One region of the Streptomyces sp. NPDC059861 genome, then DNA from elsewhere that is predicted to be linked to it. Evidence: riboswitches for the same ligand, from Rfam matches in the RefSeq annotation. Region 1 holds a riboswitch; each other region holds the start of a gene.
The links. A riboswitch is a leader RNA that binds a small molecule or an ion and turns the genes downstream of it on or off. The one in region 1 is predicted to bind cyclic di-AMP.
Positions count from the first base shown of each region.

Region 2: another riboswitch for cyclic di-AMP. It lies ahead of ACFV6X_RS32460 (M23 family metallopeptidase); the one in region 1 lies ahead of ACFV6X_RS23360 (transglycosylase family protein).
Region 3: another riboswitch for cyclic di-AMP. It lies ahead of ACFV6X_RS11045 (NlpC/P60 family protein); the one in region 1 lies ahead of ACFV6X_RS23360 (transglycosylase family protein).
Region 4: another riboswitch for cyclic di-AMP. It lies ahead of ACFV6X_RS14895 (transglycosylase SLT domain-containing protein); the one in region 1 lies ahead of ACFV6X_RS23360 (transglycosylase family protein).

Region 1 covers NZ_JBHWJQ010000027.1:101,095-108,763, reverse strand. The annotation lists gene ACFV6X_RS23385 (serine/threonine-protein kinase) at 1-1,358, shown strand, start outside; gene ACFV6X_RS23380 (SurA N-terminal domain-containing protein) at 1,552-2,193, shown strand; gene ACFV6X_RS23375 (nucleoside triphosphate pyrophosphohydrolase) at 2,252-3,265, shown strand; gene ACFV6X_RS23370 (cytochrome P450) at 3,403-4,698, shown strand; gene ACFV6X_RS23365 (transglycosylase family protein) at 4,844-5,929, shown strand; cyclic di-AMP (ydaO/yuaA leader) riboswitch at 6,134-6,313, shown strand; gene ACFV6X_RS23360 (transglycosylase family protein) at 6,317-7,000, shown strand; gene eno (phosphopyruvate hydratase) at 7,294-7,669, shown strand, end outside.
Region 2 covers NZ_JBHWJQ010000053.1:12,865-20,533, forward strand. The annotation lists gene ACFV6X_RS32440 (MFS transporter) at 1-391, shown strand, start outside; gene lhgO (L-2-hydroxyglutarate oxidase) at 504-1,712, shown strand; gene trmB (tRNA (guanosine(46)-N7)-methyltransferase TrmB) at 2,154-2,972, shown strand; gene ACFV6X_RS32455 (PrsW family intramembrane metalloprotease) at 3,015-4,325, shown strand; gene ACFV6X_RS32460 (M23 family metallopeptidase) at 4,434-5,483, opposite strand; cyclic di-AMP (ydaO/yuaA leader) riboswitch at 5,495-5,674, opposite strand; gene ACFV6X_RS32465 (PP2C family protein-serine/threonine phosphatase) at 5,890-7,125, opposite strand; tRNA gene ACFV6X_RS32470 (tRNA-Met) at 7,285-7,358, opposite strand; gene ACFV6X_RS32475 (dihydrofolate reductase family protein) at 7,469-7,669, opposite strand, start outside.
Region 3 covers NZ_JBHWJQ010000009.1:144,874-152,542, forward strand. The annotation lists gene ACFV6X_RS11030 (esterase/lipase family protein) at 1-259, shown strand, start outside; gene ACFV6X_RS11035 (M23 family metallopeptidase) at 586-2,244, shown strand; gene pcrA (DNA helicase PcrA) at 2,305-4,788, opposite strand; cyclic di-AMP (ydaO/yuaA leader) riboswitch at 5,155-5,309, shown strand; gene ACFV6X_RS11045 (NlpC/P60 family protein) at 5,317-6,498, shown strand; gene ACFV6X_RS11050 (hypothetical protein) at 6,587-6,940, opposite strand; gene ACFV6X_RS11055 (NlpC/P60 family protein) at 7,403-7,669, shown strand, end outside.
Region 4 covers NZ_JBHWJQ010000014.1:17,823-25,491, forward strand. The annotation lists gene ACFV6X_RS14875 (outer membrane lipoprotein carrier protein LolA) at 1-582, opposite strand, end outside; gene ACFV6X_RS14880 (polyprenyl synthetase family protein) at 887-1,897, opposite strand; gene ACFV6X_RS14885 (hypothetical protein) at 2,105-2,293, shown strand; gene ACFV6X_RS14890 (CocE/NonD family hydrolase) at 2,316-4,313, shown strand; cyclic di-AMP (ydaO/yuaA leader) riboswitch at 4,591-4,773, shown strand; gene ACFV6X_RS14895 (transglycosylase SLT domain-containing protein) at 4,777-5,256, shown strand; gene ACFV6X_RS14900 (HAD family hydrolase) at 5,220-6,098, opposite strand; gene ACFV6X_RS14905 (carboxymuconolactone decarboxylase family protein) at 6,164-6,625, opposite strand; gene fahA (fumarylacetoacetase) at 6,861-7,669, shown strand, end outside.

The sequences.
Region 1 (7,669 bases):
TGCGCCGGCGCTTCGTGCGCGAGTGCCGGGTGACCGCGCAGGTCGACCACCCCGGCCTGGTCACGGTGCACGACGCGGGCAGTGAGGCCGAGGAGCTGTTCCTCGTCATGCAGTACGTCGACGGCGTCGACCTCTCCGGCCATCTCGCCGGGCGCGACCCGTACCCGTGGCAGTGGGCGGTGGCGGTCGCCGCGCAACTGTGTGCCGTGCTGAGCGCCGTGCACGCCGTGCCGATCGTGCACCGCGACCTCAAGCCGCGCAACGTGATGGTGAAGCAGGACGGCACGGTCACGGTCCTCGACCTGGGCGTCGCCTCGGTCATGGACACCGACACCACCCGCCTGACGCACACCGGCTCGCCGATCGGCTCGCCCGCCTACATGGCGCCCGAGCAGGCGATGAGCGGCGCGGTCGGCCCGTACACGGACCTGTACGCGCTCGGCGTGGTCCTGCACGAACTCCTCAGCGGCGAGGTGCCCTTCGCGGGCTCGACGGCGCTCGGGGTGCTGCACCGCCACCTCTACGAGCCCCCGGTGCCCGTGCGCAGGCTCCGCCCCGAGGTCCCCGAGGCCCTCGAAGCCCTGGTCCTGCGCCTGCTCGCCAAGGACCCGCAGCACCGGCCGGGCTCCGCGCAGGAGGTGTACGAGGACCTGTCGCCGCTGCTGCCCGCGCGCGGCACCCCCAGTGGGGCGGCACTCGACCCGACGCGCCCCTTCGTACGCCCGCACGCCCCCTGGCCGGACCGCGCCCGCACGCCCGCGCCCCAGCCCGCCCCCGTCCCGCCGGCCACCGGGAGACCGGACGTCGCGCGCGCCGTCGACGAGGTCAAGCGGCTCCTCGGCGAGGGCCGGATCACCCAGGCCGTCGACATCCTGGGTGCGATCCTGCCGACCGCGGCCGAGCAGCACGGCGAGCACTCCCCGGTCGTGCGCACGCTGCGCAAGCAGTACGCCGCGACGCTCATGGACGACGGCCAGTACCGGCGCGCGCTGCCCGAGCTGCGCCGCCTCGCCGACGAACGTGCCGCCGAGGCCGGCCAGGCCGACCCGCAGTCCCTGCGGTTCCGCTACGAGGCCGCCCAGTGCCTCGAACAGCTCGGCGAACCGGCGGCCGCGCTCGCCGCGTACCGGGCGCTGCTGCCGTACTACGAGAACCAGTACGTCTCCGGCGACCCCCAGCTCGCCCACGACGTCCGCCGCCGCATGGGCCACCTCCTGCTGGCCCTCGGGGACCGCGCCGCCGCGCACGACACGCTGGCGCGGCTGCTGCACGACGTCGAACGGACGAGCGGTATCGGGCACCCGCTGGCGGTGGAGGTACGGCGGACGCTGCAATGGCTGGGACAGGTGCGCGGATAGTCCCCCGGCAGCCGGATGGCGCGGCGGTGCCCGAAGTCCTGGTGAATCGTTGGTCGAATGGGTTGGCCAAAGCCGGACTGCTGCCTAACATCGATCACCGCAAGACTTTGTGCGCCCGCCCGTCGCCCGACCACCACACCTGGTGGGGCGCTGTGCGCCGCACCTGTTATTGCAATCTCCTCGGGAGGTTTTCTTGCACCGCCGTCGTCGCCGCACCGCGCTTCTCCTTTCCGTCGCGATCGCCTCGGCGCCCGCCCTCACCGCCTGTGGGAACGACGCGCATCCCGGCGCGGCGGCCGTCGTCGGCGGCCAGCGGATCACCGTGTCGCAGCTGGAGACCCGGGTCAACGAGGTGCGCGAGGCGCAGCGGGCGGCGGTGGGTGACGAGACGCAGTACGCGCAGGTGATCGCCAAGACCGGCACCCTGACCCGCGACACCCTGCACGGCATGGTCCTCGACCGGGTGCTGCACCGCGCCGCCCAGGACGCCGGCATCGCCGTCAGCCGCAAGGAGGTCCAGGAGATGCGCGGCGGGCTGCAGGAGCAGGTCGGCGGCGCGAAGGCGCTGGAGACGACCTGGCTGCAGCAGTACGGGGTGGCGCCGCGGCGCCTGGAGGAGAACCTCCGCCTCCAGCTGGAGGCCCAGAAGCTCGCCGCGAAGCTCGGCACCGACACCAGCCAGCCCGCCTTCTGGAAGGCCCTCTCCGAGGCCTCCGAGAAGCTGAACGTCGACCTCAACCCGCGCTACGGCAGCTGGGACGTCCAGAAGAGCAGCCGCGTGGACGCGAAGACGCCGTGGGTGCGGGAGATCACAGCGGGGCAGCAGCCGGCCTAGGGCCGACGGCCGCCTGTGGACTGACGGGCTCGGCGGCGACGTGGGTTACGTTCGGATCGTGAACGCAACCAGCTTCGACAGCGCTCCCGACGCCGGGCGCAGTGCCCCCACGCCCCCGGAGACCGGCCGCATCGTCCTGCTCACCACCAGCCACCGTGTGGCCCCCGGCCTTCTCTCCTGGCCCGCGTGGCAGGCGCTGCACGCCGCCGACCGCGTGCTGTGCGCCGACGGGGCGCACCCGCAGCTGCCCTATCTGCGGGAGGCGGCCATATCGGTGGAGGAGGCCGCCCCGACCGCCGAGGAACTGGTCGACGCGTGCGCCGGCGGGCGGACGGTGGTGGTAGTCGCCACCGGCGAGGGCGAGCCGGCCCTCACGGACGGCCTGGCGCGGCTCGCCGGCAGCGGGCGCTTCCACATGCCGGATCTGGAGCTGCTCCCCGCCTCCTACGACCTGCCCGGCGCCCGCCTCCTCGACCTCGTCCAGGTCATGGACCGCATCCGCGCCGAGTGCCCCTGGTCGTCCCGGCAGACCCACCAGGGCCTGGTGAAGTACGGCATCGAGGAGGCGTACGAACTCGTCGAGGCGATCGAGGAGGGCGACCGCGACGAGCTCCGGGAGGAGCTGGGCGACGTGCTGCTCCAGGTGGTCTTCCACGCCCGGATCGCGGAGGAGGACCCCGACGCCCCGTTCTCCATCGACGACGTCGCGGGCACCATCGTCGCCAAGCTCGTCCACCGCCACCCGCACGTCTTCGGCGAGGAGAGCGCCGCCACCCCCGAGGAGGTCAAGGAGCACTGGCTGCGCACCAAGGCCGAGGAGAAGCGGCGGACCTCGGTGACCGAGGGCATCCCGCTGCATCAGCCCGGCCTGGCCCTCGCGGCGAAGCTGGCGTCCCGGGTACGCACGGCGGGCCTGGACGTGCCCCTGCCGGCGGGCGAGGGCGTCGGGTACGAGCTGCTGACGCTGGCGATACGCGCCGAGGCGGAGGGCGCGGACCCGGAGGCGGCCCTGCGCGCGGCGGCCCGCGCCTACCGGGACGCGGTGCGCGCGGCCGAGGGGGCCGAAGCCTAGGGGCCGTTGCCCGAACGGGCGGGCCCGAGGTGTGGGGGCCGGTGCGGCGGGGGAGTTGGAGCTGCTCAAGGAGGCGCTGCTGCGGGCGGCCGGCGCCTGCGCGGCACGAGGACCACGCCGCCGGATAACGTCAGGGAGTGACCGACCAGCACCACCCCGACCCGCACGCGCCCGCCTCCACCCCGGCGCCCGAACTCTTCACCTGGGAGTTCGCGACCGACCCCTACCCCGCCTACGCCTGGCTGCGTGAGCACGCGCCCGTGCACCGGACCAGGCTGCCCAGCGGGGTGGAGGCCTGGCTGGTCACCCGTTACGCCGACGCCAAGCAGGCCCTCGCCGACCAGCGGCTGTCCAAGAACCCGGCACACCACGACGAGCCCGCGCACGCCAAGGGGAAGACCGGTATTCCCGGCGAGCGCAAGGCCGAGTTGATGACGCATCTGCTCAACATCGATCCGCCGGACCACACCCGGCTGCGGCGGCTGGTCTCGAAGGCGTTCACCCCGCGCCGCGTCGCCGAGTTCGCCCCGCGCGTGCAGGAGCTCACCGACGACCTCATCGCCCGGTTCGCCCGCGACGGCTCCGCCGACCTCATCCACGACTTCGCCTTCCCGCTCCCCATCTACGCCATCTGCGACCTGCTCGGCGTCCCCCGCGAGGACCAGGACGACTTCCGGGACTGGGCGGGCATGATGATCCGGCACGGCGGAGGACCGCGGGGCGGGGTCGCGCGGTCCGTGAAGAAGATGCGGGGCTATCTCGCGGACCTCATCCACCGCAAGCGCGAGTCCCTCCCCGCCGAGCCCGGCCCGGCCGAGGACCTCATCTCCGGCCTCATCCGCGCCTCCGACCACGGCGAGCACCTCACCGAGAACGAGGCGGCGGCGATGGCGTTCATCCTCCTGTTCGCCGGTTTCGAGACGACCGTGAACCTCATCGGCAACGGCACCTTCGCCCTTCTCACCCACCCCGGCCAACGCGCCCTTCTCCAAGGGTCCTTGGCGCGCGGCGAACGCGCCCTGCTGGAAACCGGCGTCGAGGAACTCCTGCGCTACGACGGTCCCGTCGAGCTCGCCACCTGGCGCTTCGCCACCGAGCCGCTCACCATCGGCGGTCAGGACATCGCACCCGGCGACCCCGTCCTCGTCGTACTCGCCGCCGCGGACCGGGATCCGGAGCGGTTCGCGGACCCGGACGCCCTCGACCTCGCCCGCCGCGACAACCAGCACCTCGGGTACGGCCACGGCCTCCACTACTGCCTCGGCGCGCCCCTGGCCCGCCTGGAGGGCCGGACCGCGCTCGCCACGCTCCTCACCCGGCTCCCGGACCTGCGGCTCGCGGTGGATCCGGGCGAACTTCGGTGGCGGGGCGGGCTCATCATGCGGGGACTGCGGACGCTGCCGGTGGAGTTCACGCCCGTGCGGAAAACGTGACGCACTTTCAACTATGTGATCTTCACGTGATCTGTGCGGCATTAACTTGTGACAAGTGATCGTCTGCCTATACGTTCACCCATCAGCGCGGCCTCCCGGCTTCACCGGCCGCGCAGGTCCCCGCTGTCACGCGAAAGGTCCCCGTATGCTCTCCGGGAACGGTCGTCACCGTCGCCCCCGCCAGGCGCCCGCACTCGTCGTCGCCGCCGGTGTGACCGGCTCCGCCATCGCCATCCCCCTCCTTGCCGCCTCCGGTGCGAGCGCGGCAAGCGGGACGACCTGGGACCGCGTCGCGGAGTGCGAGACCGGCGGCTCCTGGAGCGCCGACACGGGCAACGGCTACTACGGCGGGCTGCAACTCTCCCAGCAGGACTGGGAGAAGCACGGCGGCCTCACCTACGCCGCGAGCGCGGACCAGGCCAGCCGTTCGCAGCAGATCGCCGTCGCCGAGAAGGTTCTGGCGGACCAGGGCGTCGGCGCGTGGGCGACCTGCGGCCCGCTGGTGGGGCTCGACGTGGACTCCGAGTCGGCCGCGGTCGACACGGGTGTGGTCGGTGACGCGTCCAGTACGCCGTCGCATACGAGATCCAGCGATTCGGGCAGTATGTCCCGCTCGCTCGGATTGTCCAACTCGTCCGGCGGCGCCCACGCCGGCGACTCCGGCCGCGATGGCGACGCGAACGGGTCCAGCAGCTCCAAGGGCACCGACGGGTCCAAGGGGTCCGGCGCGTCCACGGGTTCCACCAGTCCCACGAACTCCGGGAATCCCACGGAATCAGGTGAATCCACCCCGTCCGGCGACTCCAGCTCGCCGGGTGTCGGTGACTCGACCTCGCCCGGCTCCAGCGAATCCCCCGAATCGGGCGAATCCTCCTCAAGTTCCCCGTCCTCCGGCGTGCCTTCGAGTGCGCCGAGCACCTCGAGCCTCACGGATGTGGGCCTCCTCGGCTCCGGCAAGCACCGGGGAAGCAGCGCCGAGGAGGGCGGCGACCGCGCCGGCGGGTCCGCCGGGCGCCACGCCTCGCGGGACGGTGCCACCGCCCGTGCGGCCGGCGACGAGGCCTACACGGTCCGGGACGGCGACACGCTCTGGAGCATCGCCGACTCCCATGGCGTGCAAGGCGGATGGGCCGCGCTGTATGTCGTCAACAAGGAAGCCCTCGGCGGCGACCCCCACCACATCTTCCCCGGTCAGACGCTGGACGTAGGCGCGGAGCCGGCTGGCAGGTAGGCGGGAAACGGCCCGGGAACAGCGGGAGTTCGCGTCACACTTCGAGTCGAATGTCCGATTTGGCGAAAGTGTGGGATGAGTCTCAGAAGCCCTGATCGTCTTTGAAATTCCGTCGATCGCCTGTCTACGGTCATCACCGCTCGCCAACACGAGCCCCGGTTGCCGCAACGCCGAATCCTGCCAGCGGCCGCCCGGGAACAGTCGTCGCGTAAAGCGCCGTAGGCAGGAGCGGGGGACCCAAGGTAAGTGCCGGGCCCGGCAGTTGAGGAGACTCAGCGCCGGAACCGGCTTGGGGTGAAGCCACGCCTCCCAGGGAGGTGTGGCCGGGCAACTCAACCGGCCCGAACCCGACAGCTCACCTCGCAGGCGTCGGTGAGGGGATCAACCATGCTGTTTTCCAGCAAGGGCAAGCACCGTCGTCCGTCCAGGACCGTTCGCGCCATCGCCGCGGTCGGCGTCACCGGTGCCGCCGCCGTCGCCGCCCCGCTGATGGCGGCCGGCAGCGCATCCGCCGCCACGGCCTCCGAGTGGGACGCCGTCGCCCAGTGCGAGTCCGGTGGCAACTGGTCCATCAACACCGGCAACGGTTACTACGGCGGTCTGCAGTTCTCCGCCTCGACCTGGGCCGCGTACGGCGGCACGCAGTTCGCCGGCACGGCCGACCAGGCCTCCAAGGAGCAGCAGATCCAGATCGCCGAGAAGGTGCTCGCGGGTCAGGGCAAGGGCGCCTGGCCGGTCTGCGGCACGGGCCTGTCGAACGCCGCCTACGCCGGCGGCGGCTCCGCCGCGAACGAGTCGCAGAGCACCGACACCGGCACGCGTGCGACCGAGGAGCAGCCGGCTTCGCGTTCCGCGGAGCGTCCGGCCGCGAAGGAGACGGTCACCACGCCGACCGGCGACAAGGTGAAGAAGGGCGACGGCGAGTACAAGGTCGTCGAGGGTGACACCCTCAGCACCATCGCCGCCGAGCACGACGTCAAGGGCGGCTGGGAGAAGCTGTTCCAGCTGAACAAGGACATCGTCGAGGACGCCGACCTCATCTTCCCGGGTCAGCAGCTGCACCTGAAGTAGAACGGTTCGCCGCCGACCCGCCGGAGGCCCCAGAGGCTCCCGTGAGGGTCACCCCCGTCCCCACGGGCTCCCCGCCCCGGTGCGTCCTCCCCCGTACGCACCGGGGCGGGGCTTTTCGTGTCCCGCTTCCCGCGCGGTGCACCCCCGTCTTTGTTTCGTTCGGAAACAATTTACTCTCGGTTCCGTCCACGAGATGGGCGACCGGCTGGCCGATCGCACGGAGCCGGTTAGGCTCGTCTCGCAGAGCCGCCGCGGTCCTGCTCAATAGCGTCACATCCACGAAGGAGATGCTCGTGCCGTCCATCGACGTCGTCGTAGCCCGGGAAATCCTGGACTCCCGAGGCAACCCCACGGTCGAGGTCGAGGTCGGCCTCGACGACGGCAGCACGGGTCGTGCCGCCGTTCCGTCCGGCGCTTCCACCGGCGCCTTCGAGGCCATCGAGCTCCGCGACGGCGACCCCAACCGCTACCTCGGCAAGGGCGTCGAGAAGGCCGTCCTGGCCGTCATCGAGCAGATCGGCCCGGAGCTCGTCGGCTACGACGCCACCGAGCAGCGCCTGATCGACCAGGCGATGTTCGACCTGGACGCCACCGACAACAAGGGCTCCCTCGGCGCCAACGCCATCCTCGGCGTCTCGCTCGCCGTCGCGCACGCCGCCTCCGAGGCCA
Region 2 (7,669 bases), on a different contig from region 1:
CTCCCGCGACGGGGACCACGACCCGTCCTGGCTGGGTTTCTACTCGTACGACCGTTTCGCGGCCGACGCCGCGGAGTGCTACCGCGATCTGAAGGCGCCCCGGCAGGTGCGGCGGTTCACCGAGCAGGCGTTGTCGAAGCCGACGGAGGAGTTCGTCCGCTCGCACGGGCTGCGGCTCGTGGTGTCCGCGGTCGCCGAACTGGAGTCCGGGAACCTCGATGCGGCGTGCGAGCAGGGGGTGCGGGCGGTGGAGGTCGCGGGGCGGATATCGTCCGCGCGGACCACGGAGTACGTGAAGGATCTACTGCATCGGCTGGAACCGTACGGTGACGAGCCGCGCGTGGTGGAGTTGCGCGAGCGGGCCCGGCCGCTGCTGATGACGCCGGCGTAGCGCGGCCTGCCGCCGTCGCGCGTCCGACGCCGCCCGCGGCCGCGGCACGGCCTGCGGGTTTGAGGGCGTTGTCAGTGGCGCAGTGCACTATCGAGAGCGGGAGGTGGTGCGGGTGCGGGCTGTCGCTTACGACTGTGACGTGCTGGTGATCGGCGGCGGGATCGTCGGCCTGTCGGCGGCGTACGCCCTCACGCGCGCCGCGCCGGGGACACGGGTGACGGTCCTGGAGAAGGAGGCCGGCCCGGCCCGGCACCAGACGGGGCACAACAGCGGCGTCATCCACAGCGGGATCTACTACCGCCCCGGCTCGCTCAAGGCGCGGTACGCGGTGCGGGGCGCGGCCGAGATGGTGAAGTTCTGCGCGGAGTACGACATCGCGCACGCGGTCACCGGCAAGCTGATCGTCGCCACCGAGCGCGCCGAGCTGCCCCGGCTGCACTCCCTCGTGCAGCGCGGCCGGGAGAACGGCATTCCGGTGCGGGAACTGGTCGCGGCGCAGATCACGGAGTACGAACCAGGGGTGCGGGGCCTGGCGGCCATACACGTCGGGACGACCGGGGTGTGCGACTTCGTCGCGGTCGCCCGGCAGCTGGCCGAGGCCTCGGGCGCCGAGATCCGCTACGGCGCGCAGGTGGTGCGCGTCGACCGGCGCCCGGAGCTGGGGGTCGCCGTGCGGACGGCGGACGGGGCCGTGGTGCGCGGGCGGGTCCTGGTGAACTGCGCCGGGCTGTACTGCGACGAGGTCGCCCGGATGACCGGCGACGACCCCGGCATGCGGATCGTCCCGTTCCGGGGGGAGTACTACGAGCTGGCGCGGCCCGAGCTGGTGCGCGGACTGGTCTATCCGGTCCCCGACCCGGCGTTCCCGTTCCTCGGAGTGCACCTCACACGCGGCATCGACGGCGGCGTCCACGTCGGCCCCAACGCCGTCCCGGCGCTCGCCCGTGAGGGCTACGACCGGGGTGTGGTCCGGCCCCGTGAGCTGGCCCGGACGCTGGCCTGGCCCGGAGCGTGGCGGATAGCGGGCCGGCACTGGCGCTACGGGGGCGGCGAGCTGTGGCGGTCGGTGTCGAAGGGCGCGTTCACCCGTGCGGTACGGCGGCTGCTGCCCGCGGTGACGGAGGAGGACCTGGTCCCGTCTGAGGCAGGGGTGCGGGCCCAGGCGGTGCTCCGGGACGGCACGCTGGTGGACGACTTCCTGATCCACGAGGGCGCCCGCGCCGTCCACGTGCTGAACGCCCCGTCCCCAGCGGCCACGGCGTCCCTGCCGATCGGCCGGGAGGTGGCCCGCCGCGCACTGGGCGCACTGAGCCGTGCGTGACCGTGGCCGCGTGGGGCGCTGCGAGCCGGCGTCCGGGATTGCCGGGCCGTGGGCGGGCGGTGTCAGGCCGTATGGGCGGGCAGTGTCGGGCCGTATGGGCGGGCGGTGTCAGGCCGTGTGCGGGCGGTATCGGGCCGTATGGGCGGGCGGTGTCAGGCCGTGTGCGGCGGTATCGGGCCGTGTGCGGCGGTATCGGGCCGTATGGGCGGGCGGTGTCAGGCCGTGTGCGGCGGTATCGGGCCGTGGGCGGCGATATCGGGCCGTATGGGCCGGCGGTGTCAGGCCGTGTGCGGGCGTGCCTCGCCGAGGCTCGTGCGGGTGCTGCCGGCCCGGCCGGTCCTGCCCCGCGGCAGCGGCCGCGCACCCTCTCGTGCCCCCGCGCCCCCGCCGCCCGCGCACCACGAACCCACCCACCCGGGACCCCGTAAAATCGACCCCACTGTGTCTGACTCGCTGAACACCCCCGAAGCCCCCCACCCCACCCCCGACGCCGTCGCCCCACGGGTGCGGGTCAAGGGGGAGCCGCGTTTCCCGGACGGGCCGAAGGCGGACCCCGCCGGGTCGCACTTCGAGCGGCGGATCCGGAGTTTCCAGCCGCGGCGGAGCCGGGTGACTTCGGGGCAGGCGGACGCGTTGCAGCGGCTGTGGTCCAAGTGGGGGCTGGACGTCGACGGCTCGAGGGTCCTCGACCTCGCCGAGTTCTTCGGCAACGACAACCCCGTCGTGCTGGAGATCGGCTTCGGCATGGGCGAGGCCACCGCCCGGATGGCCGCCGCCGACCCGGACACCAACATCCTCGCCGTGGACGTACACACCCCCGGCCAGGGCAATCTGCTCAACCTCGCCGACCAGAGCGGCGTCGGCAACATCCGGGTGGCCAACGGCGACGCGATCATCCTGCTGCACGAGATGCTCACCCCGGACTCCCTCGACGGGCTGCGCGTCTTCTTCCCGGACCCCTGGCCCAAGAAGCGGCACCACAAGCGGCGGCTGATCCAGCCGGCCTTCCTCACCCTCGCCGCGACCCGGCTGAGGCCAGGCGCGATCGTGCACTGCGCGACGGACTGGGAGCCGTACGCCGAGGTGATGCTGGAGGTGCTCACCGCGCACCCCGCCTTCGCGAACACCCGGCCCGGCGGAGGTTTCGCGCCGCGCCCCGGCTTCCGCCCGCGCACCCGTTTCGAGGGGCAGGGGCTGGAGAAGGGTCATGTGGTGAACGACCTGCTCTTCCGCCGCGTATCGCACGAAGGTCAGCCGTAAAACCTTCCCTCGTTCGAACCTCCCCTCGTTAGGGTCAATGCCGTGGCGACCAGTCCCCCGTACCCGACGAACCCCGGCATCCCCACCGGCGGCGCCCTGCGGCACGCGCACTGGTGGCACAAGCGGTGGGTGCGGTACGGCGCGCTGATCACACTGCTCGCCCTGTCCGGCCTGGTGATCCTCGCCCTGGTCCGCGAACAGACCGGCACTCGGGGCTTCCTGGTCGGCCTCGGCCTCGCGGTCCTGCCCGTGCCGCTGCTCATAGCCGTCTTCCGCTGGCTGGACCGGGTCGAGCCCGGCCCCTGGCGGAATCTGCTGTTCGCCTTCTCCTGGGGCGCCTGCGCGGCCGCGCTGATAGCCATCATCGCGAACAGCTTCGCGACCAGATGGATAGCGACCGCGACCGCCGACCCGACCAGCGCGGACACGTGGGGCGCCACGGTCATAGCCCCGATCGTCGAGGAGTCCGCGAAGGCGGCCGCGGTCCTGCTGCTCTTCCTCTTCCGGCGCCGCGACTTCACCGGAATCCTCGACGGCGTCGTCATAGCCGGCGTCACCGCCACCGGCTTCGCCTTCACCGAGAACATCCTCTACCTCGGCACCGCTTTCGGCACCGACCAACTGGCCGGCCACAGCGGGATCGCCTCCGTGACCGCCGCGACCTTCTTCGTGCGGGTCATCATGTCGCCGTTCGCACATCCCCTGTTCACCGTGCTCACCGGCATCGGCTTCGGCATCGCCGCGCTCGCCGGGGAGCGCCAGCGGCTGCGCCGCGTCCTGCTGCCCCCGGCCGGGCTGCTGCTCGCGATGGGCATGCACGCCTTCTGGAACGGCTCGGCGACCTTCGGCGACTACGGCTTCTTCGCGGTGTACGGCGGCTTCATGGTGCCCGCGTTCGGGCTGCTGACCTGGCTGGTGATCTGGACGCGCCAGCGGGAACTGCGGACCGTCCGCGAGGAGCTCCCGGCCTACGTCGTCGCCGGCTGGCTCTCGCCCGCGCAGCCGTTCGCCCTCGGCTCGATGCGGGCCCGTCGGCTGGCCCGCGAGTACGCCGGCCACCACCTCGGCAAACCGGCGGCCCGTACGGTCGCGCAGTACGAGGCGTACGCCACGTCCCTGGCCTTCCTCCGGCGCCGGGGCCGCATGGGCCGCGCCCGTGCGGACTTCGTCGTACGGGAACGCGAGCTGCTCCAGGAGCTGTGGATCCGCCGGGAGATCGCCCGCCCGGCCCTGGAGTACGCGGCGCGGGCGACCGCGCCGCCGGTGCCGGTGCTGATGCCGCCGGTCCATGGCTGGGCGCCGATGCACGGGCACGCGGCGCCCTACCCCGCGTACAACCCGTACCGGACGTAGGACGAAGGCGGCGCGGAACAGCCCCGGACATGCGAAAACCGGCAGTCCTGACGTCGGGGGGTTGCCGTCAGGACCACCGGAGTTCGCGAGAAACCCGTGTCGGGATTCTCAGGGGTTGAGGCCCTTGCTCTGCAGCCAGGCCAGCGGGTCGATGCCACCGGAACTGCCGGTGTGCACCTCCATGTGCAGGTGGGCGCCGGTCACGTTGCCCGTCGCGCCCACGCGGCCGATCACATCGCCGGTGGCGACCTTCTGGCCGACGCTGACGCCGATCGACGACTGGTGGGCGTACCAGATCTCGGTGCCGTCATCGAGGGTCAGCACGGTCTTGTAGCCGTACGAGCCGTTCCAGCCGGCCTCGGTGATGGTGCCGCTGTGCACGGCCTTGAGGGGCGTGCCGGTCGGCGCGGCGAAGTCGAGGCCGGTGTGGTAGCCGGAGGACCACAGGGCGCCGGCCTGACCGAAGGTGGAGGTCAGGGTGTACGAGGAGGTCGGCAGCGTGAACTGCTTGGCCAGCGCCGCGAGCCGTTCGGCCTCGGCCTTCTGCCGGGCCTCCTCCTCGGCCTTCGCCTTGGCGGCGGCGGCCTTCTCCTCGGCCTCCTTCTCCGCCTTGGCGGCGGCCTCGGCGGCGGCCTTCTCGGCGGCGGCCACGGCCTGCGCGGCGGCCTTGCTCTCGACCTGCTCCTGCTGCTGCTCGGCCTGCGCGATGATGCGGGCGCGCAGGCTCTCACCGGCGTCGGTGGTGCCCTCCGCGGTGTCCACGGTGGCCGTGCCGAGGCTGCTGAGCGGGGCGCTCGCGGTCTTGGTGTCGGGGGAGTCGGAGTCGTCGTCGGCTATCAGCGAGCCGACGTTGGGCAGGTCGGGCATGGAGATCGACACCGGCGGCTTGCCGGTGTTCGCGCTCGCCATGCCGCCCGCGCCGACCGCGGCTATGACACCGACGCCGAGAACGGTGGAGCTGCGGGCGAGTCCGCCGCCGCGCTGCTTGCTGACCCGATGCCGGCCGCGTACGGGACGGATGGTCTCCGCGGTGGGATTCCACTCCTCCCACGGGCCCTCGTCGGTGCGCTGCGCGCCGTAGACGAACGTGTCGGCGCTGTCGGCGGTGCGCTGGTCCGGCACGAACGGGGCCTGTGGGGCAGGCCGGTTGGACGCCACGTGGGCGCGCTCCTTTCCTTCCTTCTCGCCTACCGGGTTAGCTGACGGGTTCGGAGCAGGAAGGTCTCCTACGCGCGTAAACCAGCCGTACTGCTACGACGGCATACGCCCGATTCACCCCAAGATGATGGTTCCCCGGTTCCCTTGTGCGGCCGATGAGGGCCTCGCGCGGGATTCGGCGCGTGCGCACGGAGCCGCCTCTTGTGACGGCTGGGACGACCGCGCTGCGTTATCGGACGTTAATAGAACCGGGGCCTGATTTCCAAGCCGTTCCACTTGATCATTAACGCTTTCTGTCGGGACGTACAGGTTCATGAACGGCGAAAATCGGGCGAGTTGACCGCGGTTCAGGGTGATCTCCACATCTGACTGTATGTCAGTTGTTATGCGGAGGGATTCCGTTCGATCACGCCTGGTGACAGTCGTCGGTCGGCCGCCGGACCGCGAGCAGCGCCATGTCGTCGGTGGTGCCGCCGCCGCTGTGCCGGCGTACCTCTTCGGTCACCGCGCACAGCAGTTCGCCGGGGCTGCGGAAGGTCCGGCCGGCCAGCCGGGCCGCGGGGTCGTAGAAGGCGCCCTGCGCGTCGCGGGCCTCCGACAGGCCGTCGGTGTACAGCAGCAGCGTCGCCCCGCCCGGGAACCGGGACTCCTCCGCACGGTCCGGCCAGGCGCCCAGCTCGCCCATCCCGAGCGGCAGCGCCGGATCACGGGCGGGCAGCGGACTCACGGTGCCGTCGGCGTACAGCATCAGCGGCGGTGGATGGCCGCGGTTGAGGATCCGTACGACCCCGTCCTCGTGCGGGATCTCGGCGAGTACGGCGGTGGTGAACCCCTCGAAGGCGTCGATCCCGTCCCGGCGGGCGCCCTCGCGCGCCAGCGCCCGCTCCAGCCGCTGTGCGACCGCCTCCAGCGTCGTCTCGTGCTCGGCGGCCTCCCGGAACGCCCCGATGACCACCGCGACCGCCGCGACCGCCCCCATGCCCTTGCCCCGCACGTCCCCGACCACCAGCCGCACGCCGTACCGGCTGTCCTGCACCGCGTAGAGATCGCCGCCGATGAAGGCGTCCGCCTGGGCGGCCTCGTAGCGCGCGGCGATCTCGAACCCGCCGATCCGCTGCATCGGTTCCGGCAGCACCGCGAGCTGGGCGGCCTCGGCGATCTCCCAGGCCGAGTCGAGGCGGGCGTGACTGCGCCGGACCAGCACGTTGATCAGCACGGCGAGGACGGCGACCGTGGCCACGGTGAGCAGTTCGGTGAACGGTTCGACCTGCATCAGGGTGCCGTACCGGACCTGCAGCCCGATGACCATGGCGACGGCCACGACGCCGGTGAGGACCGTGGCGCGGCGGGACAGGATCGGGGCGGCGACCAGCGGGGCGGCGGTGAAGAGGGGGGCGCCGGTGAAGCCCCGCGGGGTGAAGTAGTCGTAGCTGCCGCCGATGACCAGGAGCAGGGTGGGGAGCGCCCGGACGAAGGCCCGGGCGAGGGAGATCCGCCGTCCGTCGGAGGGCGGCGCGGGGGGCACGGGCGGCACCGGGCGTGCCAGCGTGGAGGAGTCGTCCCCGCGGCCGAGGGCGGCGTCGGGGACGCGGTCGCCGGATCTGGCGTGCGGCCACTCTCCCTCTGCCTCCGCAGGCCGCACTGTCGTCTCCCGTTACGCAGGTCACCGCACCAGTCCAGAGTTCCCGGAAGACAGGCGCGGGACCAGCCGGGCGGGCCGACCGGATGACAGGAGCGGGCGATGCCCGGAAACGACTCGGGGCCGGAATCCAAGATCTGGATTCCGGCCCCGGGCCTTCAGTAGCGGGGACAGGATTTGAACCTGCGACCTCTGGGTTATGAGCCCAGCGAGCTACCGAGCTGCTCCACCCCGCGTCGGTATGACACCAGTGTACGCCATGCGCGGGACGCTCCGCGCCACGGTTTCCCGCCGCCCTCGTCGACCAGCGGTCGGAGGTGCGATCGCGGCGTCCCCCGCGGGGCTCTCACCCCACCAAGTGCCGATTGGGCGCCTTGGCCGCCTCCTCGTACTCCGGAACCACCACCACCTCCACTCCGGCCCCCGCCAGCATGCCGCTCCCGTCCGCGCCGGTCACGAACGTGTCCGGCTCCCGCCAGGCCGTCACCACGCGCCCCACCCCGGCGTCGAGGATCAGCCGCGCGCAGGGCTTGGGCCGGGAGGCACG
Region 3 (7,669 bases), on a different contig from region 1:
GCCGACACCCGGCTGCCGTACGCGGTTCGTGAGCTTCTGGAGCGACCTCGACCATCTGATGGACCCGCTGGAAGCGGCCTGCCTGGAGCATCCCGACCTGCTCTCGCAGAACGTCCGGGTCACCGGCATCGGCCACCTCGCGCTCCCCGTGCACCCCGCCGTCGCGTCCGGCATACGCCAGGCCCTCGACGGCACGTACCCCGGCACCTCGGAGGACGCCCAGCCCACCGCCCACGACGGCGGTCTCACCGTGGCCTGACCATCCACGCCGGTGTTCCGCCCAGTTACCCGCGCGCCAGTCTCCGTCCAGTTACCCGCGCGCCACCCAGCGGCCCCGGCCGGCCATCCCCCGGCCACCTGACCGCCACGGGCGAACACAGCCAACTCATGGCCTCGGCACAGCCGTCGGCATCGAACAATCTTCGAACACAGCCCCAAAGCCGTGCCCGCAGTCCCCCGAAACACGGCCGAATGCCCGTTTCCTGCGCGCGCGAAACCTGCAGAAGATTGTCGTGCCCGCGTACCGCCGGGTACAGTCGCCGCACTGCTCTGCCAGCCCCTGTTGTCGAGGCGAAAGAGAAGTTGGTGAACGACCGTCCCCCGTCGGGGTCCATGACCACCCCGGCCCCGGCTTCCGAAGCCGCCTCGGCGCACTACGCGCCGTACGGCACCCAGGAAGCCCAGTACGGCGACTTCACCACATATGCCGCCTATCCCGCCAACGGATTCGACACCGGCGGCCACCCCGCTCCGAACGCCCCGACCGCCACCACGACCTTCGAGGCCGACCCGCTCTTCGGCGACCTCGCGGGAAGCGGTCACGGCACCGGCACGTACGACGCCTCCCAGTGGTCCACCGGCGGCCATCACACGGTCACCTACGACACGTACGCGGCACAGCACCAGGCCGCCTACGACACCGGTGCCTACGACGCGACCACCTGGGCCGGCGGCGACCACCATCAGCTCCCCCTCATCCCGCCGCAGGCCGGCGCGGTAGACGCCAGCGGTCAGTGGGACGCGAGCGCGTGGCTCCAGCCCGAGCAGGGCGGCCCGGCCGACCGGACCCAGCAATGGGAATGGGGCACGCAGGTCTTCGACACCGGCGCCTACGACGCCACGCAGTGGAACTCCGACGGCGGCCAGGGCAACACCGGTCAGACCCCTGAGAACTTCGAGCAGCACGCCGAGGCCTTCCACCACCAGGCCGAGTCGTTCCCCCAGCAGTCCGAGCCCTTCCCCCGGCAGGCCGGATCGTTCGACCAGCACACCGGCGAATTCGACCAGCACACCGGCGAGTTCACCCAGCAGAACAACGACTTCGACCAGAACGCCGTGCCCTTCGACCAGCTGGCGACCGCGACGTTCGAGCAGGTCGACCTCGGTGAAGCCGGCCACGGCGACCCCGACAGCAGCGGCGAGAAGTCCGCGGCCCCCGTCCTCCTCGACGACCAGGAGGAGGTCACCCCCGTCCCGGCCGGCCGGGCGGCCGGCCGCAGCGGGTCCCGCTCCCGTCGCCGCACGCCCGCCAAGCGGTCCGCGCTGCTGACCGTCGCCGTGCCCTCGGCGTGTGTGATGGGCGTGGCGGGTATCGCCGCCGCCTCGGTCGGTACCTTCACCGGGGACGAGCAGGACGCCACCACGACGACGGCAGCGGACGCCCAGGCGGTGAAACCATCCGCCGCCAACAACCAGCTGGACACCCAGCTCACGAGCCTCACCGCCGAGGCGGACGACTTCGGCGACCGCGTCAGCCGCACGCAGGAGCGCATCGACCTCAAGGCGCAGCAGGCGGCCGAGAAGAAGCGGGCGGCGGAGGAGGCGGCCCGCAAGGAGCGGCTGCGCCCGAAGTTCGCACTGCCGGTCGCGCAGCACGGGCTCAGCGCCTACTACGGCCAGTCCGGCATCAACTGGATGTCCGTGCACACCGGCATCGACTTCCCCGTCGCGTACGGCACGACGGTGATGGCCGCGACGGACGGCACGGTCCGTACGGAGTACAACAGCGCGTACGGCAACATGATGATCGTGACGGCGATGGACGGCACGGAGACGTGGTACTGCCACCTCTCCAGCTACCAGGTCGCCTCCGGTACGACCGTCAAGGCCGGCGACGCGATCGCGTACTCCGGCAACTCCGGCAACTCGACCGGCCCGCACCTGCACTTCGAGGTGCGCCCCGGGGGCGGCGCGGCGATCGACCCGCTGTCCTGGCTGCGCAGCCACGGGATCGACCCCTCGTAACGCGCCCCGCGCGGACGGGCGGGTGTTCCGTGACGGAACCCCCGGGCCCGGTCCGTACGGCTACAGCTTCTCCACGGGCGCGTACCGCAGCAGCAACCGCTTCGGCTTCGTGTCTCCGAAGTCGATCGTCGCCTCGGCGTTCCCACCCGTGCCCTTCACCGCGACGACGGTGCCGAGCCCGAACTGGTCGTGCGTGACCCGGTCCCCCACCGCCAGCGCGACCACCGGCTGTTCGGCCGTCCGCCGGGTGGCGAATCCCGACGCACCCGACGCCGAGGAGCGCGAGCGGGACGAGGACAGGGAGGCCGCCACGCCCGAGACCGGGCCCGCGGGGGCGGCCGGGGCACCCGTGCGCTTCCAGTCCAGGTGCGCCCCGGGGATCTCCTCCAGGAAGCGGGACGGCGGGTTGTACTGCGGCTGGCCCCAGGCGCTGCGCATCACGGACCGCGTGAGGTACAGCCGCTCCCGCGCGCGGGTGATGCCGACGTACGCGAGCCGCCGCTCCTCCTCCAGCTCCTTGGTCTGGCCGAGGGCGCGCATGTGCGGGAAGACGCCGTCCTCCATGCCGGTGAGGAAGACGACCGGGAACTCCAGGCCCTTGGCGGTGTGCAGGGTCATCAGCGTGATGACGCCGTCACCGTCCTCCTCGTCGGGGATCTGGTCGGAGTCGGCGACCAGCGCGACCTGCTCCAGGAAGTCGGCCAGGGTCCCCGCCTCACCCTCCGAGCGCTCCTGCTCGAACTCCAGGGCGACGGCGGCGAGTTCCTGGAGGTTCTCGATCCGGGTCTCGTCCTGGGGGTCGGTGGAGGTCTGCAACTCGGAGAGGTAGCCCGTGCGTTCGAGTACGGCCTCCAGGATCGTCGCCGGGCCGGCGCCGGAGTCCACGATCGTGCGAAGGTCCTCCATCAGCGTGTTGAAGCGCTTGACGGCGTTCGTGGAGCGTGCGGCCATGCCGTACGCCTCATCGACCCGCTTGAGCGCCTGGGGGAAGCTGATCTTCTCGCGCTGGGAGAGCGCGTCGATCATGGCTTCCGCGCGGTCGCCGATGCCCCGCTTGGGGACGTTGAGGATCCGGCGCAGCGGGACCGAGTCCTCCGGGTTGGCCAGCACCCGCAGGTAGGCCAGGACGTCCCTGACCTCCTTGCGCTCGTAGAAGCGGACGCCGCCGACGACCTTGTAGGGCAGACCAACGCGGATGAAGATCTCTTCGAAGACACGGGACTGGGCGTTCGTACGGTAGAAGACCGCGACGTCGCCCGCCTTCGCGTCGCCGGCGTCCGTGAGTCGGTCTATCTCGTCGGCGACGAACTGTGCCTCGTCGTGCTCGGTGTCGGCGACGTAGCCGGTGATGCGCGCGCCCGCGCCCGCGTTGGTCCACAGGTTCTTGGGGCGGCGGGACTCGTTGCGCTCGATGACGGCGTTGGCGGCGGTGAGGATCGTCTGGGTGGAGCGGTAGTTCTGCTCCAGCAGGATCGTCGTCGCGTTCGGGTAGTCCTCCTCGAACTGGAGGATGTTGCGGATGGTCGCGCCGCGGAAGGCGTAGATCGACTGGTCGGCGTCGCCCACCACGCACAGCTCGGCGGGCGGCAGGTCGTCCTGGCCGGGCGGTACGTCGACGTCCTCAGCGGCACGCTCGCCGGTGCCGACGAGTTCGCGCACGAGGGCGTACTGGGCGTGGTTGGTGTCCTGGTACTCGTCGACCAGGACATGCCGGAAGCGGCGGCGGTAGTGCTCGGCGACGTCCGGGAAGGCGCGGAGCAGGTTGACCGTCGTCATGATCAGGTCGTCGAAGTCGAGGGCGTTCGCCTCGCGCAGGCGCGACTGGTACAGCGCGTACGCCTGGGCGAGGGTCTTCTCGAAGCCGTCGGTGGCCTGGGCGGCGAAGTCCTCCTCGTCGATCAGCTCGTTCTTGAGGTTGCTGATCTTGGCGCTGAAGGACTTGGGCGGGAAGCGCTTGGGGTCGAGGTCCAGGTCGCGGCAGACCAGGGACATCAGGCGCTTGCTGTCGGCGGCGTCGTAGATCGAGAAGGACGAGGTGAAGCCGAGCTTCTTGGACTCCCGGCGCAGGATGCGCACGCAGGCGCTGTGGAAGGTCATCACCCACATCGCGTTCGCCCGGGGGCCGACCAGGTGCTCGACGCGCTCCTTCATCTCGCCCGCGGCCTTGTTGGTGAAGGTGATCGCGAGGATCTGGCCCGGGTGCACCCCGCGCTCGGCGAGGAGGTGGGCGATGCGGTGGGTGAGGACACGTGTCTTGCCGGAGCCGGCGCCGGCGACGATGAGCAGCGGGGAGCCGGAGTGGACGACGGCGGCGCGCTGGTTGTCGTTCAGCCCCTCCAGGAGCACGGCGGCGTCCAGGGCGGGGCGCGGGGCGCCGTCGCGGTAGTAGGCGTCCCGGTCCGGGGGCACGTCGAACTTCCCGCCGAACAGATCGTCCGGAAGCGCATCCGGAGCGTGATCGTCCTCGGGCGGCGGCGGAGGCTCCTCGTGGGCCCGTGGGGCCTGGAGGTCCGCCAGGAAGCTGTCATCAAAGAGGCTGCTCATCGCTCTCCGAGTCTAGGGCGCCCCACTGACAACCCGCTCCCGCCCCGAGAACATACCGGCCACGAAAGGCCGGCGATCTTGCGGAGGAGCCCGCGATCACGGCCCGGGCAGGCGCCCGGGGAAGGCGGGAGACGCAAGCGGACGATCTTGCGGGTCCCGGCCCGTCATCGCCCGGCCCCGGCGCTGACCAGGCGCTCACCGTCCGAACACGCTCTCACGCGGGGCGTGACCACTGACCGAAGGTCACGAAAATGTATCGGGCATATCGCCCATCAACCTTCACACGGGCCACACGAGTTGGCTACCGTGCCGGACAGGCCGCACGACTCTTACCGGCGAACGTCGCCGGGCCGCGCGGCCTCCGCCGAGTCCGATGCGCCCAAGGCAGCCGGAGCCGGGGACCCACCGAACTTGGGGTGAATCGGCCCAAATCCCTTCAGGGAGCGGGCCGTAGGGCAACCCTTCCGAACCACCCGCCCGAACCCGACAGCTAACCCGGTAGGCGGCAGATGGAAGGAGTCGCCTCCTTTGGCGTCGCACCGCAAGTCGCGCCCCTCCGGCGCACGGGTGGCAGGCATACGCACACCGGCCCTCGCCACCGCTGCCCTGACCTCCGTGGCCCTGCTCTCCCAGACCGCCAACGCCGAGCCCTCGGCCGACGACAAGCCGAGCCTCGAGGAGGTCGAGAAGAAGGTCGGCGATCTCTACCGCCAGGCGGAGTCGGCGACCGAGAAGTACAACGCGGCCAAGGAGAAGACCTCGAAGCAGCGCAAGCGCGTCGACGCTCTCCTGGACGACGTGGCCCAGCGCGCACAGAAGCTGAACGAGGCGCGTGAGGAGCTGGGGACGTACGCCGCCGCCCAGTACCGCTCCGGGGCCTCCGTCCCCGACACCGCCACCTTCCTGCTCGCCGACTCCCCGCAGGACTACTTCGACCAGAACCAGCTGACGGGCCGTCTGACCAGCCGCCAGAAGGGCGCGGTCGACGAGTACTTCACCGAGCAGTCGGCGACGATGAAGAAGCGCCAGGAGGCCGCTCAGAGTCTGGAGACGCTCACCGAGTCGCAGAGCGATCTGCAGTCGGCCAAGGCCACCGTCCAGAAGAAGCTCGCCGACGCGCGGGCACTGCTGTCGGATCTGACCGCCGAGGAGAAGGCCCGCCTCGCGGCGATCGAGAAGAAGAAGCAGGAGGAGGCCGAGCGCAAGGCCGCCGAGCTCGCCCGGCAGCAGGAGCAGGAGCAGCGGCGCCAGGAGGCGGCGCAGCGGGAGCAGGAGTCCTCGAACGCCGACTCCTCGGCCGGCACGGGCAACGAGTCCGGCTCCGGTGAGTCCGCGTCGGACTCCGGGTACGGCACCAAGGCGGAGAAGGCGCTCGCCTTCGCCCGCGCCCAGATCGGCAAGCCGTACGTCTGGGGCGCGACCGGCCCCGAGTCCTACGACTGCTCCGGCCTCACCCAGGCCGCCTGGAAGGCCGCCGGCGTCACCCTCCCGCGCACCACCTACGACCAGGTCGACTCCGGGACGACGGTCTCCGTCGCCGCCGCCCGGCCGGGCGACCTGATCTTCTTCTACGACGACATCACCCACGTCGGCCTGTACATCGGCAACGGCATGATGATCCACGCCCCGAAGCCCGGCGCGTACGTCCGCGAGGAGTCCGTCTACTACGACGGCGAGTCCTCCATCCACAGCGTCGTCCGCCCGGCCTGACACCGGCGCCGCGAGGCGGTCGGAGAGGCGATCGAAGGGCACGCGCGCGTGCGGCGGTTTCCGTGGCACGCGCGCGTGGGGCGGTGCGTCAGGTCCAGAGCACGGCGATGAAGACGTTCGCCGTGGTCAGCAGCCCCACCAGCGCGAACATGCCCTTGTCCACCTTCTCGTCGTCCCGTTTCACGTAGACGAGGCCGAGGATCACGATCAGCAGCGCCAGTTTCACGCCGATCTTGATGTTGTTGACGGGCTGGTCGTCCGCCTGGTTCAGGCCGACCAGGATCACGCCGGTGACCAGCATGGTCAGGGCGCCGTGCAGCATCGCCGGGACGAATCGTGCGGTGCCCTGGCCCATCGCCTTCATCTGGGTGAGGAAACCACCGAGGAGGGAGGCGATGCCGATGATGTGCAGGCCGACGAAGAGGTGGATGAGTACGTCCATGGGGCCGGAGCCTAATCAGGAGGTCCCGGGCCGCCCGACACCGGGCCTGCCGACGCCGGGCCGCCCACGGCGACTGCATATATGCGCCTCATAGCACCACCGCGCCCCCTCCCGCCCCGGAATCGCCGCATCGGTCATCGCACCGCGTGAAGGCGACGACCGCGAATCGCGCGCCCGATCACATACGGTCACCCGCTGGTCCCCCGACGTCACTTCCGCACAAGACGTCACGGTGCCGACACGCCCGGGTTTAGCGTCCTCCACCAGGTGACCGGCTCCCCACCGCCGCCCTTGGCCAGAGGCGGCAGCCGGGCACCACCGCCGAGGAGGTCCGGCGGCGCCCCGCATCCCCTGTGCGGGGCGCCGCCGGACGCGTCAGCCGCCCCGGAGCGGTCGTACGTCCACCCGGTGGCCGTACGGACCGGCGGTCGCCCGAGTCGTACGAAAGGACGTGCAGTCCACGTGGCAGCGCACCGCAAGCCCCGACCACGCTCGGCCCACGGCACCAGGGCCCGCACGGCGGCGACGATCGCCCTCGCGGGCGCGGCGACCGCCACGGGCCTCGACGGGACCGGCCACGCCGAGCCGCAGCTGACGCCCGCGCAGGTCAAGGCCAAGGTGGACAAGCTGTACCAGGAGGCGGAGGTCGCCACCGAGAAGTACAACGGCGTGCGGGAGGAGACCCGGGCGGCACAGAAGCGGCTGGGCAGCCTCCAGGACGAGGCGGCC
Region 4 (7,669 bases), on a different contig from region 1:
CTCGGTCAGCCCCTTGGGCGTGGCCGGAGTCTCTTCCGCGCCCCGCTCGGTGCCCTCGTCCGCGGTGCCGTGGTAGACCTCGTTGGACGCGCTGTCGTAGCCCCAGACGTCCTTGCCGTTGTGGATCATGCTGTACTCGGCGGCGTTCTCCAGCAGCGACAGCTTCTGCTTGTCGGGGCCGTCGGCGGCGACGCGCAGGGTGTGCGTGCCGGTGGCCAGCTCGGTCAGCTTGGCCGACGGGTCGGCGGAGGAACCCTCACCGCCGGAGGGGGTCGCGCCGGACATCAGGTCACCCTCCAGGCCGCCCAGGTCGGGCAGTCCCAGATCGGTGCTGATCTTCACCGTGCCGGACAGCTGCTGCACGTCCGACGCGGCGATCTTCTCTATGAGCTCCTCCGCGGTGATCTTCGGCAGGTCGGGGCTGCCGGAGTCGGCCAGCGCGGGGACGAGCCCGATGGTGCCCGCCGCCAATCCCAGGACCGCCGCCGGGACGACGTACCGTGCGGCCTTGCGCCGCCGTGCCGCGCGCAGTTCGTCCGCGTCGGCCACGGCCGTGGTGTCGTCGGATTCGTACGGTGCCATGTGTGCCTTACCTCCGTCGTCGGCGGCGGCTGCCTCGTCGCGTCCTCGCAGGGGTCCCACCCTGAGCCGCCATTCTCACCCGGATCGGTGAGGAGTGGTGTGTTCCTTGTTCTCCATCTGACCAAACCGGACGGCAAGATGCGTCAGACCCGGGAGCCAACTCCGCGTACTGCTGGGGTATGACACGACACGACGGCTTCTCCCCCGACCCGTAGGGGTACGAGGGGGAGTCACGAGTACTACGGGGGTCACGAGGGCCGGACAACCGGCCCTCGACGCCCGGACGGCCGAACGGGCCGGACCGCTATCCGGCCCGGTGCACCACGGCGTCGCACAGCTCCGTCAGCGCCGCCTTCGCGTCGCACTCGGGCAGCGGGGCGAGCGCCGCCCGCGCCTCCTCCGCGAACCGCACGGTGTCGCGCCGCGCCTGCTCCAGCGCCGGATGCACCCGCAGCGCGGCCAGCGCCTCCGCGTGCCGCGCGTCGTCGGTGAGGTCGGAGGCGAGCAGCTCGCACAGCGCGACGTCCTCCGCCAGGCCCAGCCGGGCGGCCCGCTCGCGCAGCCGCAGCACGGGCATCGTCGGGATGCCCTCCCGGAGGTCCGTGCCCGGCGTCTTGCCCGACTCGTGCGAGTCGGAGGCGATGTCCAGCACGTCGTCCGCGAGCTGGAAGGCGACGCCGAGGCGCTCCCCGTACTGGGTGAGCACGTCCACCACCGACTCGTCGGCTCCGGACATCAGCGCGCCGAACCGGCACGACACCGCCACCAGCGATCCCGTCTTGCCGGCCAGCACGTCGAGGTAGTGCTCGACCGGGTCCCGCCCGTCCGACGGGCCCGCGGTCTCCAGGATCTGACCGGTCACCAGCCGTTCGAACGCCTCGGCCTGCACCCGTACCGCCTCGGGTCCGAGGTCGGCCAGGATGTGCGAGGCGCGGGCGAACAGGAAGTCACCGGTGAGGACGGCGACGGAGTTGCCCCAGCGGACGTTCGCGCTCGGCACCCCGCGCCGTACCTCGGCCTCGTCCATCACGTCGTCGTGGTAGAGCGTCGCGAGGTGCGTCAGCTCCACGACCACGGCGGAGGGCACGATTCCGGGTGCGTACGGGTCACCGAACCGGGCGGCCAGCATCACGAGCAGCGGCCGGAACCGCTTCCCGCCGGCCCGCACCAGATGCTGCGCGGCCTCCGTGATGAACGGGACCTCGCTCTTGGTGGCTTCGAGCAACCCTTCCTCGACAGCAGCCAATCCGGCCTGGACATCGGCTTCCAGAGCCTGGTCCCGCACGCTCAGCCCGAACGGCCCGACGACGGTCACGAGGGGTCTCCTGTCTGCTGGTGTCCACTGGCGATTACGCGGAATGTCGATAGGTCGCTGCCTTCACTCAAGTCAGCGTATCCGGTCACGTTTCGATCACCGAGGCCGCCCACCGTTACACCTCAGGCGGTATCGGATCACGGCGGGTATGTTTTTGATCACCTGATATGAGCACGTATTTATCGACTTAGCCGGAAGAGGTGCCCCTTGCTCCGCACCGCCGTCGACACCGGCCCCGAGAGCCTGGCCCGGTACGCCACCGGCCGTCGTCACCTGGCCGGACGCGAGCACATGGCGGAGTCCGCGAGCACGCCGCGGGCGACGCGCCGCACCGCCGGCCCGGCGGTGACGGCCGCCGCGCGCCGGCCGCGCCGCACGAAGCACCCGGTCCACTGAAGCCGTACCTGGGGTCACGCTCATGCACATCCGTACGTCCTTCCCCTACGAGACGACTCACGAGGACCTCCGTATCCCGCTGCCCGACGGAAGCCGGTTGTACGCGCGCGTATGGCGCCCGATCACCGACGAGCCCGTACCGGCCCTTCTGGAGTACCTCCCGTACCGCCTCACCGACTGGACCGCGCCCCGCGACCACCAGCGTCACCCCTGGTACGCCGGCCACGGCTACGCCTCCGTCCGCGTCGACGTGCGCGGGCACGGCAACAGCGAGGGCATGCCGACGGACGAGTACTCGGCGACGGAGCTGGCGGACGGTGTCGAGGTGGTGCACTGGCTGGCCGCGCAAGCGTGGTGCGACGGCAAGGTGGGCATGTTCGGCATCTCCTGGGGCGGCTTCAACTCCCTCCGGATCGCGGCGCTCGCTCCCGAACCGCTCAAGGCGATCGTCACCGTCTGCTCCCCGGGCGACCGTTACGACAACGACGCGCACCACATGGGAGGTTCCGTTCTCGCGGTGGACATGCACGCGTGGGCGGCGACCATGCTCGCCTTCGTCTGCCGCCCGCCCGATCCGCGGTACGTCGGCGACGCCTGGCGGGACATGTGGCTGCGGCGCCTCGAAGAGGTCGAGCCCTTCGTCCACACCTGGCTCGACCACCAGGTGCGCGACCACCACCGGCGGCACGACCGCGTCCGCGAGGACCACGGCGCCGTCGACGCCGCCGTGCTCGCGGTGGGCGGCTGGCACGACCCGTACCGCGACACCGTGCTCCGTCTGGTCGAGCACCTCCCGTCCGACCGCGTCCGCGGCCTGATCGGGCCCTGGTCGCACCACTACCCCGACCGCGCCTTGCCGCCCGGCCCGGCGATCGGCTTCCTCCAGGAGACCCTGCGCTGGTGGGACCACTGGCTGAAGGGCAGGGACACCGGCGTGATGTCCGAGCCCCTGTTGCGCTCGTACGTCATGGACGCGCATCCCCCGGCGACGGGGTACGAGACGCTGCCCGGCCGCTGGGTCGGTGAGCCCGCCTGGCCCTCACCCCACGTGACGACGGCCACGTACGCCCTCCGGGGCGAGCCCGTACTCGTCCGGTCACCCCAGCACACGGGCGTCGACGCGGGGCGCTTCCTCCCGATCGGCAACGAGGCCGACCTGCCGCCGGACCAACGGGAGGAGGACGCGCGCGGGGCGAGCTTCGAGTTCGCGGTGCCGGAGGAGACGTGGGTGCTGGGGCGGCCGCGGGTGCGACTGCGGCTGGCTTCGGAGGTGCCGAGCGGGCAGGTGGTCGCGCGCGTCTGCGACGTGGCGCCGGACAGCTCTTCGACGCTGGTGACGCGGGGGGTGATGGACCTCTCCGCGCGCGAGGGACGCGACCGGGTCGTGCCGTGGACCCCGGGGGCCACCGAGGACGTCACCTTCGAGCTCAGCGGCATCGGGTACGCCTTCCCGCCCGGCCACCGCATCCGCCTCTCGCTCGCCTCCGCGTACTGGCCCTGGATCTGGCCCCAGCCGGACTCCGCGGCCGGCTTCACCCTGGACCCGTCCGGCAGCGCTCTCGAACTGCCGGTACGCGCGTGTGCGACGGTCCCGCCGCTCACCTTGGAGGAGCCGGAGCAGTCCGAACCGCTCGGCGTCGCCCACCCGGCCACCCTCGACGAACCGCGCCCCGGGCGACTGGTCGTGCGCGACGTCGCCAAGGGCGAGTGGCGGCTGGAGGTCGACCAACCACGCCACGGCGGCACGCGCGTGTACCCGGACGGGCTGGAGCTCACCGAGGAGGCGCTGGAGGCGTACGCCATCCGCGAGGACGATCCGCTGTCCGCCCGCGCCCGCTCGGACTGGACGATCCGGCTGCACCGCCCGGAGCTCGCCTGGGACACCACGATCCGTACGCAGTCGGAGATCGCCTGCACCGCAGAGGACTTTTTGGCCTCAAATGAGGTGATTTGCACCTCCGGTGCCGAGGTGGTCTTCCACCGCACCTGGGAGAAGCGCATTCCACGGGCCGCCAGTTAACTAGGACTTGGGCTTATTGCCCGATTTGCCATCCTTCTGCACGCACGTGAGTTGGCTCACTCGCACCCCTTCACGAGTCCCTTGCATGGACGCGACGATCCGCCTTGACGCATGGCCGAGTTGACTCTTTTCGACCGCAAAGGATCAAGGGCGGCAAACAGGCGATTCGAAGATCAAATACCGCGATATGTGAAACCACCACTTGTTTCGGACATGTGCTCTCGCATACGTTCCCGGCCTGTCGGGCGGAACGCCGAATCCTGCCGCCGCCCGCGCCACCCATGACGGACTCACTCACCGCACGGCAGGAGCGGGGGACCCAGGTAAGCCGCCGGACCGGACGCCGCACACCACGGCACACCGGAACGGCTCGGGGTGAAGTCGCACTCGCAAGAGGGCGGCCGGGCACCTCCCAACCCGAACCCGACAGCTCACCTCGCAGGCACCGGAGAGGACAGTCCCCATGACTGCAAACGGTCAGCAGAGCCGTACCAGTACTGCCCGCATCGCTCGCAAGCTCGCCGTCGCCGGCACCGGCGCCGCCCTGCTCGCCCTGCCGCTCATCGGCGCGACCACCGCGTCCGCCGCCACGCCCACGGCCGTCAGCTCCGTCACGGCGTACCCGAACAACCTCGACGGCTGGATCCGCCAGTCGCTCGACATCATGGCGCAGCAGGGGATCCCGGGCTCGTACAACGGCATCCACCGCAACATCATGCGCGAGTCGTCCGGCAACCCGAACGCCATCAACAACTGGGACTCCAACGCCGCCAAGGGCACCCCGTCGAAGGGCCTGCTCCAGGTCATCGACCCCACCTTCGCGGCCTACCACGTGACCGGCACGGCGTACGACCCGTACGACCCGGTCGCCAACATCACCGCCGCCTGCAACTACGCGGCCGACCGCTACGGCTCGATCGACAACGTCTTCGGCGCGTACTGAGTCCTGGCCAGCAACCGTTCGAGGACGACGGCGATGCCGTCGTCCTCGTTCGACAGGGTGATCTCGTCGGCCACCGCCTTGAGCTCGGGGTGGGCGTTGGCCATGGCGACGCCGTGCGCGGCCCAGTCGAACATGGGGATGTCGTTGGGCATGTCCCCGAAGGCGATGGTCTGTTCCGGACTCACGCCCAGATGCCGTGCCGCCAGCGCCAGCCCCGTCGCCTTGGTGACGCCGCACGGCTGAAGCTCGACCGTCCCGGGCCCCGACATGGTGACGGTCGCGAGCGAGCCGACCACCATGCGGGCCACCGCCGCCAACTCGTCGTCGGACAGCGTCGGATGGCGCAGCAGCACCTTGCTGATCGGCGCGCACCACAGGTCGTCGCGGCGATCGATGCGCACCGCGGGCAACGTGGGGTGCGGCATCAGATACCCCGGCTCGATGAGGGTGAGCCCGTCGACGCCGTCCTGGTCGACGGCCGCGTACACCTGGCCGACCTCGGCCTCGATCTTGCCGAGCGCGGTCTCCGCGAGTTCCCGGTCCAGCGTGACGGACCACAGCAGACGGTCCGCGCCGGCGTCGTACAACTGCGCGCCCTGCCCGCACACCGCGAGCCCCCCGCCGCCCAGGACCTCCAGCAGTGGTCGCACCCGCGGCGCCGGCCGTCCGGTCACCACCAGATGCCGGGCACCGGCCGCCGAGACCCGCGCGAGCGCGGCGAGCGAACGGTCGGAGACCGTGTCGTCGCCGCGGAGCAGCGTTCCGTCCAGGTCGGTGGCGATGAGGGCGTAGTCGGTGCGCGCGTACTCGGTGCGCGCGGCATATGCGGTGGGTGCGGCCATGATCAGAGAATACGGACACCGCACCCTCACCGTTCATTCCCAACTACCTTCCCACTGTCTGCTTTTCACCCCCACGTGGTGCCTGCCGGCTCCTTGATCGTGGCGTTGACGCGGTTGAACATGTTCGTCAGCGCGACGGTCAGGATCAGCGCCGACACTTCCTTCTCGTCGAAGTGGTCGGCGACCTCGTCCCACAACGCGTCCGGAACCGGCTCCTCCGAGCGGTCCGCGAGCCGCGTCACCGTCTCCGCGAGGGTCAGCGCGGCGCGCACGGCGTCGCTGTGGAAGGGCGCGTGCCGCAAGGCGGCGATAGAGGCGACGCGCTCCTCACTCACGCCCGCTTTGCGCAGATTGTTCACATGTCCGTGGACGCAGGCGGCGCAGCCGTTGATCTGACTGACCCGCAGCCCGACGAGCTCCGCGACCTCCTGGTCCAGCCCGCTCTCCCCGATGGCCTGGAAGAGGGCCCCGATGCCCTTCAGCGCGCCCGGGAGGACGTACGCCGGGTTCGCCATCCGTGCCTGCATGATGCCGCCTCCTGTTGTCAGTGGCCGGTGCGATGCTTGCTTTCACCGCACTGACGGATCGGGGGCGGTCGTTGTGACGGATCGACGGGACGAGTTTCCGAAGCGTCGACGCGATAGACCTTTCGGGATATTCAGGACCTTCCGCGCTTATCGGACACTGCCCAAGACAGGTGCCGCAGCCGTAACGTGATCCGCGACCGCATGGACCGCGCGTACGAAAGTGAGGCAGCACCTCATGCCCCCCTTCGATGTCCCCGAGGGCGACCCCTTCGGTCCGCACAACCTTCCGTACGGCGTGTTCTCACCCGCCGGGTCCGCCGAACGGACGGTGGGTGTCCGCCTCGGCGACCACGTCCTCGACGCCGGCGCGGCCGCACTGGCGCTCGGCTCCCCGTACGCCGAGCTGCTGGCCCGCCCGACCCTCAACCCGCTGCTCGCCGCGGGCCGCACGACCTGGTCGGACGTCCGGCGCGCGCTGACCGCCTGGGTCACCGTGCCGTCCCACCGCGAGTCCCTCGCGCCCCTGATGCACCCCCTGGCCTCGGTGACCCTGCACCTCCCCTTCGAGGTCGCGGACTACGTCGACTTCTACGCCTCCGAGAACCACGCCCGGAACGTCGGCCAGATCTTCCGCCCCGACGCGGCGGACTCCCTCACGCCCAACTGGAAGCATCTGCCGATCGGTTACCACGGCCGCTCCGGCACGGTCGTCGTCTCCGGCACCGACGTAATCCGCCCCTCCGGCCAGCGCAAGGCCCCGGCCGACGCCGCGCCGGTCTTCGGTTCGTCCGTCCGACTGGACATCGAGGCCGAGGTCGGCTTCGTGGTCGGCGTCCCCTCGGCGATGGGCACGCCCGTGCCGCTGTCCGGCTTCCGCGATCACGTGTTCGGCCTGTGCCTGCTCAACGACTGGTCCGCCCGCGACATCCAGGCCTGGGAGTACGTCCCACTCGGCCCGTTCCTCGGCAAGTCCTTCGCCACCTCGGTGTCGGCGTGGATCACCCCGCTGGACGCGCTGGACGAGGCAAGGGTGGCCCCGCCCGG